Regions from separate parts of the Marinomonas sp. THO17 genome, predicted to be linked through region 2. Evidence: predicted binding sites of a transcription regulator. Region 2 holds the regulator's gene; each other region holds the start of a gene.

Region 1 (2,277 bases), 1.3 Mb from region 2:
TACAACCCAAATACTGGGGCAAACGCAGCTTGGATTATTTATGGTATGGCATTGGCGCTTATTTAAATCGCCACCCTGAGATTCGCTATATGTTTGGTCCTGTCAGCCTCAGCAACAGTTATCCGCAAGTGGCAAAAGATTTTATTGTCTCTTTTTATCAGCTGTATTTTGCGGACAAAGAACATCTGGCTCGCTCTTTTACACCTTATCAGGTGAACCCTGAGCACAAGGACATCATCCAGAATATGTTTGCGGGTGACAATTACGAAGAAGACTTTAAAGTACTAAAAGAACAACTAGGGCATTTCGGTGCCAGCGTTCCTACCTTATTCAAACAATACAGTGAATTGTGTGAACCTGGCGGCGTTCGCTTCTTAGACTTTGGCGTAGATGCTGACTTTGGCTACTGTGTAGACGGATTGGTTTTGGTCGATCTCAACACAGTCAAAGAAGCGAAAAACAAGCGCTACCGAGGTCAATAATTCAAGATCCATGATGGTCATGATGAGAAGAGTCGTTGTGCTCTTCTAGTGTTTTTTTCATCATCACTAAGTAGACGATCTTTACCACCAACAGAAGACTCAAAATCATAAGGACTATCAATTCAATATCCATTACACACCTCTTATACTTTTTATTAGTGTCTTTTCAGTCTAGCTTAATTCAGTCAAGTAGAATGTGAATTTACATCCTATAATAAAAAAGGAACAGAAAAACGGCGAATTGTGTGATCACGGTTAACACAGAGCGCTCGCTTGACCTTCCAACTAAGACTAAAGGAAAACTTATCTGTACTTTCCTTAAGCGCCAATTTGGGGCAAAAATCGGTCTTAAGCAATTAGAAAATCCTTTGTTTATCAAACGTTAAACAGGCTTTTCTTTTGATGTTAATGAGTTACCAAATCTGGCTCAAGCCTTGCTTCAGCTTGGATTAATCTTGTATCTCGTTTGTCCTCAGGCTTTTGCAGTAGCCTTTTTAATGATGTTTCTTTGTTAGATCATATGGAGCTGGAAATGATTGAGAAAACCTACCTAAAGACTAAGCCAGAATGCAAAGTAAAGTTTTCCTTACCTGCAGAAGCCATTGGTGATGCCAGTAAAGTGTCTGTCGTGGGGGATTTTAATAACTGGGATGCGGAAGCCAATCCGCTCAGGAAACAAAAAACTGGCTTGTACGCATCAACGTTAAACTTGGAAGTGGATAACACTTATCAATTTCGTTATGTCGCAGACAATGTTTATTGGCTGAATGACGATATGGCCGATGCCTATGTGCCAAGCCCAGTTAGCCATGACAGCAATGGTGTATTAAATCTCTGATGCTGCCTACCACCTTGTCTATTGTACGGCACCTCATCATCACTGAATTGAGGTGCCGTTTTTTCTTAGCCATACATACACCTTTTTCTACCCATCTTGTCATAAAAGGTCGCTAAACTCATTTGAAACGACGCCCATCGAACTCTTTGCGTCGCCCTTAGTCGGCAGGCTGATATTCATGAGTAAAAATGTTACAATGTTTTTATTAAATGCGCGTTTAATAAAAAATTCATACCTTGATGCTACTAAAAACAGGGTATTGAACCCAATGAAGAGAGGCAAACAAGATGGCACACAAGCAGCAATACATTCACGGCCGCTACCATGCATCCACCAGCGGAGAACATTTTGAAACCATCAACCCAGCCACAGGGGAAGTCATCGCAACGGTTGAACATGCTGGACAAGCGGAGCTTGATGCTGCAGTTGAATCTGCCAAACAAGGTCAAAAAGTCTGGGCGGCAATGAGCCCAGTAGAGCGTGGTCGCATTCTTAAAAAAGCCGCAGACATGCTGCGTGAACGTAATGAAGAGTTGGCCAAACTGGAAGTGTTAGACACAGGTAAACCCTTACAAGAAGCCATTTGCGTTGACATTGAAACCGGTGCCGATGTGATCGAATATTACGCAGGACTGACCGACAAAATCCAAGGCGAATACCAAGACTTAGGAAACGGAAACTTTTTCTATACTCGCCGTGAACCGTTAGGCATTTGCGCTGGCATTGGCGCATGGAACTACCCTATTCAAATCGCCATGTGGAAATCAGGCCCAGCACTGGCGGCTGGCAATGCGATGATTTTCAAGCCATCAGAAGAAACCCCATTAACCGCCCTCAAACTGGCGGAAATTTTTACCGAAGCGGGTTTACCAGACGGTGTGTTCAATGTGGTACAAGGTGATGGTCGTACCGGTCAAATGATCACCAATCACCCTGATATCGATAAAGTATCCTTCA
Region 2 (2,277 bases):
TTGCCTATGCCGGTGCTACCTAATTTTTCACGTGCCAACAAGGCGTCATAGACAGCTTCATTATCACAGTGTAGGCGGTTAGAAGTGATCTCCGCCAAACTTTCAAGAACCCGTTTTTTACTAACAATGTCTTGTTTAGCAAGCACCAGATCGGCTTTTAATAGTGAATTTAATGGCATGATACTTAATACCTGTTAAATCAATCTTTTTCGTTCATTGGAAGGCGGTATATTCATCGCCTCACGATATTTGGCAACGGTGCGTCTTGCTACTTGAATGCCTTGGTCCGCCAAGATGGTTGCTAATTTATTATCACTAAGTGGTTTCTTAGCAGGTTCATCAGCAACCAATTTTTTAATCATAGCGCGTATGGCGGTAGAAGAACATTCACCGCCTGACGCAGTATTAACATGGCTTGAAAAGAAGTATTTCAATTCAAAAATGCCTTTTGGTGTATGCATGTATTTTTGTGTAGTGACACGAGAAATAGTTGATTCATGCATGCCTACTTCTTCGGCAACATCATGTAATACCATAGGTTTCATGGCTTCTTCGCCAAGTTCGAAGAAATCAATCTGGCGACTCACAATACAGCTGGCTACTTTTAGCAGAGTTTCATTACGACTTTGTAAACTCTTCATAAACCATTTAGCTTCTTGTAAGGAATTTTTGATGTAGCTTACATCTTCTGCTGTAGAGGCCGTGTTGGCCATCGCAGAATAGGTTTCGTTAATCTTGATCGGCGGTAAAGCGTCATTATTCAATTCGACTTGCCAAATGCCGTTACGCTTTTTAACTGACACATCTGGTATGACATAATCCGTGTCGTCTTCATCAATGGCGGAACCTGGGCGCGGATTGAGTTGTTGGATAAGGTGAATAACTTCTTTAAGCGCTTCGTCTTTAAGCTTGGTTTTACGGCTTAACTGCACAAAATCTCGACTGCCTAGCAGATTTAAATAATGGCTGATCAAGTTTTGTGTGCTTCTGAATAAAGGGTGGTCTTGGAAAGCTTCTAATTGCACTAGCAGACAATCCCGTAAATCAATAGAGCATACGCCGACCGGATCAAAGCGTTGTAATCTGTGCTGAACAGCTTGGATTTCATCCAGTTCAAGGTCTTCTAGATCACCTGTGAGAGATTCTAGAATGTCTTCTAATGGCATGCTCAGATAACCGTCAGGCTGAACGCAATCAACAATCGCGTAAGCAATCTCCAAGTCACGGTCTGACATGTGAGTAAGATTGAGCTGCCAAATTAAATGGTCTTGAATACTCTCTGCTGGAGCATTACGACTCTCAAAGTCCATTTCATTATCGAAGCTAGTCACATCGCTTACTGCGGCTGAGCTTTGATAGGTATCATCCCAGTTGCTATCAATTGACAACTCTTCTGGGATACTTTCCGTCCATTCTGATTCTAATCGGGCTTCTTCGGCTGACTCACTGTTTGCCTTTTCTTTGCTTGTATCGTTTTCGACTTTAGATTCAATGCTGGCTGGTAAGTCGATGGCGGTTAAGTCGTCGTCATCTAATTCCAGCAAAGGATTGGATTCAAGGAATTCATGAATTTCTTGTTTTAAATCCAATGTCGAAAGTTGCAGCAAGCGAATGGCTTGTTGCAACTGCGGGGTCATGGTTAATTGTTGACCGAGCTTTAGCTGTAAAGACTGCTTCATGGAGCAACTCTGTCTGATTTAATAAATAATTGGAACGAGTTATGCATACTACTCCCTTTCTACAACAATGATAAGGGGTTACAGGCGGAAGTCGTCGCCTAAATAGACTTTTTTTACTTGTTCGTTGTTAATTACTTCACTGGCATCACCAGAAGCTATGATGTAACCATTGCCTACAATGTAAGCTTTGTCACAAATATCCAGCGTTTCCCTTACATTGTGGTCGGTAATTAAAACGCCAATGCCGTTGTCTTGTAAATGTTTAATAATCAGCTTTATATCGCCTACAGAAATTGGATCAACCCCTGCGAAAGGTTCGTCTAATAATATGAATTTAGGATTCATTGCCAAAGCACGTGCAATTTCAACTCTACGCCGTTCGCCACCAGAAAGGGCCATGCCTAAATTTTTACGAATATGAGTGATGTTGAATTCTTCCAGCAATGATTCTAGACGTTCTTTCTGCTCAGTTTTAGACAGTTCTTTACGGGTTTCTAAAATGGCTGAAATATTGTCTTCAACGGACATTTTTCTGAAAATAGAGGCCTCTTGCGGCAAATATCCCACCCCTTTTTGGGCTCGTACATGCATGGCATCT
Region 3 (2,277 bases), 220 kb from region 2:
ATGCTTGAATCAAAGTCCGCTTCCATAACCTCTCCTAATCGTTAGCCTTTAACAGTGCGTTTTTTCTTTTCAGGATCATCAAATGGCAAGCTATGTGCCACAGCAGCCACTTCAATACTGCCCTTGACTTGAAGTGGCTGACCTTGAACGGCATAGGCCACATCATAACGGGCAATGGCCATGGATTTATTGGTTAAGCGTGAATACATAGCACAAGTAATCACACCAACCTGTTTACCATCCACCCAAAGCGTATCCCCTTCCGCTGCGGCTTGATCACCCTCTAGCAACACACCGAATATTTTAAACCTGAGTGTATCTTGTAAACGAAAATGTTCGATGGCACCACGAAACTGGGTCTTGTCTTTTGAGACGGTGAAATCCAATCCCAGCTCCCACAATGTGTCTCCAGCCGCTTCATCTGGAAAAGGGTACATTTCTGAATTGTCATAAGGGTAAAAGAGCAAATAGCTTTCCACTCGTAGCATATCCAAGGCAGTAAAAGCACAAGGAATAATGCCAAGAGGTTTACCTTTTTCTAAAATGGTGTCCCAAAGCAATCCCACATCCGCCGCTTTACAAAAAATCTCATAACCCCGTTCACCGGTATAACCCGTTCTCGAAATCATCACAGGACAATCAAACAAGCGTGTTTGCATATGATGAAAATAAGCTAAGTCACGAATACCTGGTACATGCTCTTCAAGAAAATCAATGGCTAGCGGGCCTTGTAAAGAAATATCATGCAGATCATCATCAAATAACATCGCCACCTGACGCCCAAGGGCACTTCGGGCTAACATTTCATCTCCCTTCCCCGCGCCATGTACCACCATAAAGGCATTAGGCCCTGTTCGATAGACAATGCAATCATCCACAAACTTACCTTCATCGTTGAGCATGCATGCGTAAACCGACTTACCAGGATAAAGCTTGGACATATCACGAGTGGTGGCATAATCCAGCAAACTCTCTGCATGAGGTCCAACATAATGCACTTTCTTCAAACCAGATACGTCCATCAAACCAGCCTTGGTGCGTATGGCTTCATGCGCCAGCGCCAAGTCACTGTCATAGGTCCAGGGAGTCCCCATACCATTCCAATCTTCAAGAGTTGAACCGAGCGCCCGATGGCGATCAGATAAAGCAGACATACGCCAAGAATTAGCCATTTTCCCCTCTCTATTGTTCAGTTTGATTAAAAAAACCGTTAACAGCTTTAAAAAAGCACCAAAAGGAATATTTATTTCCTATCAAGAAAGCAAAACCTTTGCCAATCTAACCTTATTGAATGATCCCCTGGGCTTTTAAGACAGTGTTTACAAGAAAGTGCTTAAAAGACAGTGCTTTGATATCACCCATGTCTTTCAATTCAGATTGAAAGCATTATAAGATTGTCTATAAAAGAGAAGAGATGAAATAAAAAAGAACACTTGTGTAACATCCAACCTTCTTCCGCACTAAAAAAAAGCGCTTTCCCAAATTCAGCAAGTTTCAACCAGAAGCAACATCGAACTGGTGATAGTCAAAGGTAATGAAATTCGATTTGAAATACTGAAAGCAAGAAACCGATTTTTAAAGTCGATCTAAAACCAATTGGAGAAAAAGTATTTGAAGAAAAGATGTTTTGAAAAAATGTTGGAAGAAAACTAGTCCCACCTCCCTGTGGGTATGAATGACAGAATTACAACAGATTCATTAGGATAAAGAGGAAACCGCTTTACCCTCTTGTTTAGAGATAACAGCTGGAGCTGTTTCCTGCAAAAATAGTGACAATATCACCACAGTGAAAGAGGTCCCTGCCCCTATCCACATAACAACATCCAGACCATATTGATCAGCCAGCACACCAGCTATGATAGGCGTAATAAAACCACCAACCAGTTCACCAACCCCCATAATCAAACCAAGCGCAGTCGCTACTTGTCGAGGGGATACCGTTTCTGCTGGAATGGTTGCCATAAATAAAGTGAAACACCCAAGCCCAGTATAAGTAATGAAAGCGAGGGGTAAAATCATGTCCGTCTCAGCAAAAATCAGTACCAGTGGGAAGGCTGTTGTTACCAGAGTAAAAAAGATCATAGCGGGTTTACGTCCAATACGATCAGAAACAAAAGAGACCACAAAACCCCATAACATCCAGGCAATCCCTAATGCGCCCATTATGCCACTCATCACATCAGGTGAAAGCGCTCGCGCTTTAATCAGGTAAGTTGGTGTGAAGGTGATAATGGTGACAAACCAAGAAACATAAACACATGAAATGATGGTACACAG

What was found. Region 2 encodes sigma-54, which starts transcription at its own class of promoters, with help from an activator protein. Its sites were predicted from a motif close to TGGCACNNNNNTTGCTNT; they were not measured.
Region 1: the regulator sigma-54 is predicted to act here: its motif matches at 906-923, upstream of ABXS85_RS13360 (isoamylase early set domain-containing protein).
Region 3: the regulator sigma-54 is predicted to act here: its motif matches at 1,259-1,276, upstream of ABXS85_RS01945 (aminomethyltransferase family protein).

The regions. Positions count from the first base shown of each region.
Region 1 covers NZ_AP031575.1:2,807,943-2,810,219, reverse strand. Annotated here, with positions in the region: gene ABXS85_RS13365 (GNAT family N-acyltransferase) at 1-482, shown strand, start outside; gene ABXS85_RS13360 (isoamylase early set domain-containing protein) at 1,015-1,320, shown strand; gene betB (betaine-aldehyde dehydrogenase) at 1,608-2,277, shown strand, end outside.
Region 2 covers NZ_AP031575.1:200,065-202,341, forward strand. Annotated here, with positions in the region: gene ptsN (PTS IIA-like nitrogen regulatory protein PtsN) at 1-179, opposite strand, end outside; gene ABXS85_RS00875 (RNA polymerase factor sigma-54) at 195-1,679, opposite strand; gene lptB (LPS export ABC transporter ATP-binding protein) at 1,758-2,277, opposite strand, start outside.
Region 3 covers NZ_AP031575.1:417,260-419,536, reverse strand. Annotated here, with positions in the region: gene ABXS85_RS01950 (dimethylamine monooxygenase subunit DmmA family protein) at 1-26, opposite strand, end outside; gene ABXS85_RS01945 (aminomethyltransferase family protein) at 42-1,172, opposite strand; gene ABXS85_RS01940 (MFS transporter) at 1,699-2,277, opposite strand, start outside.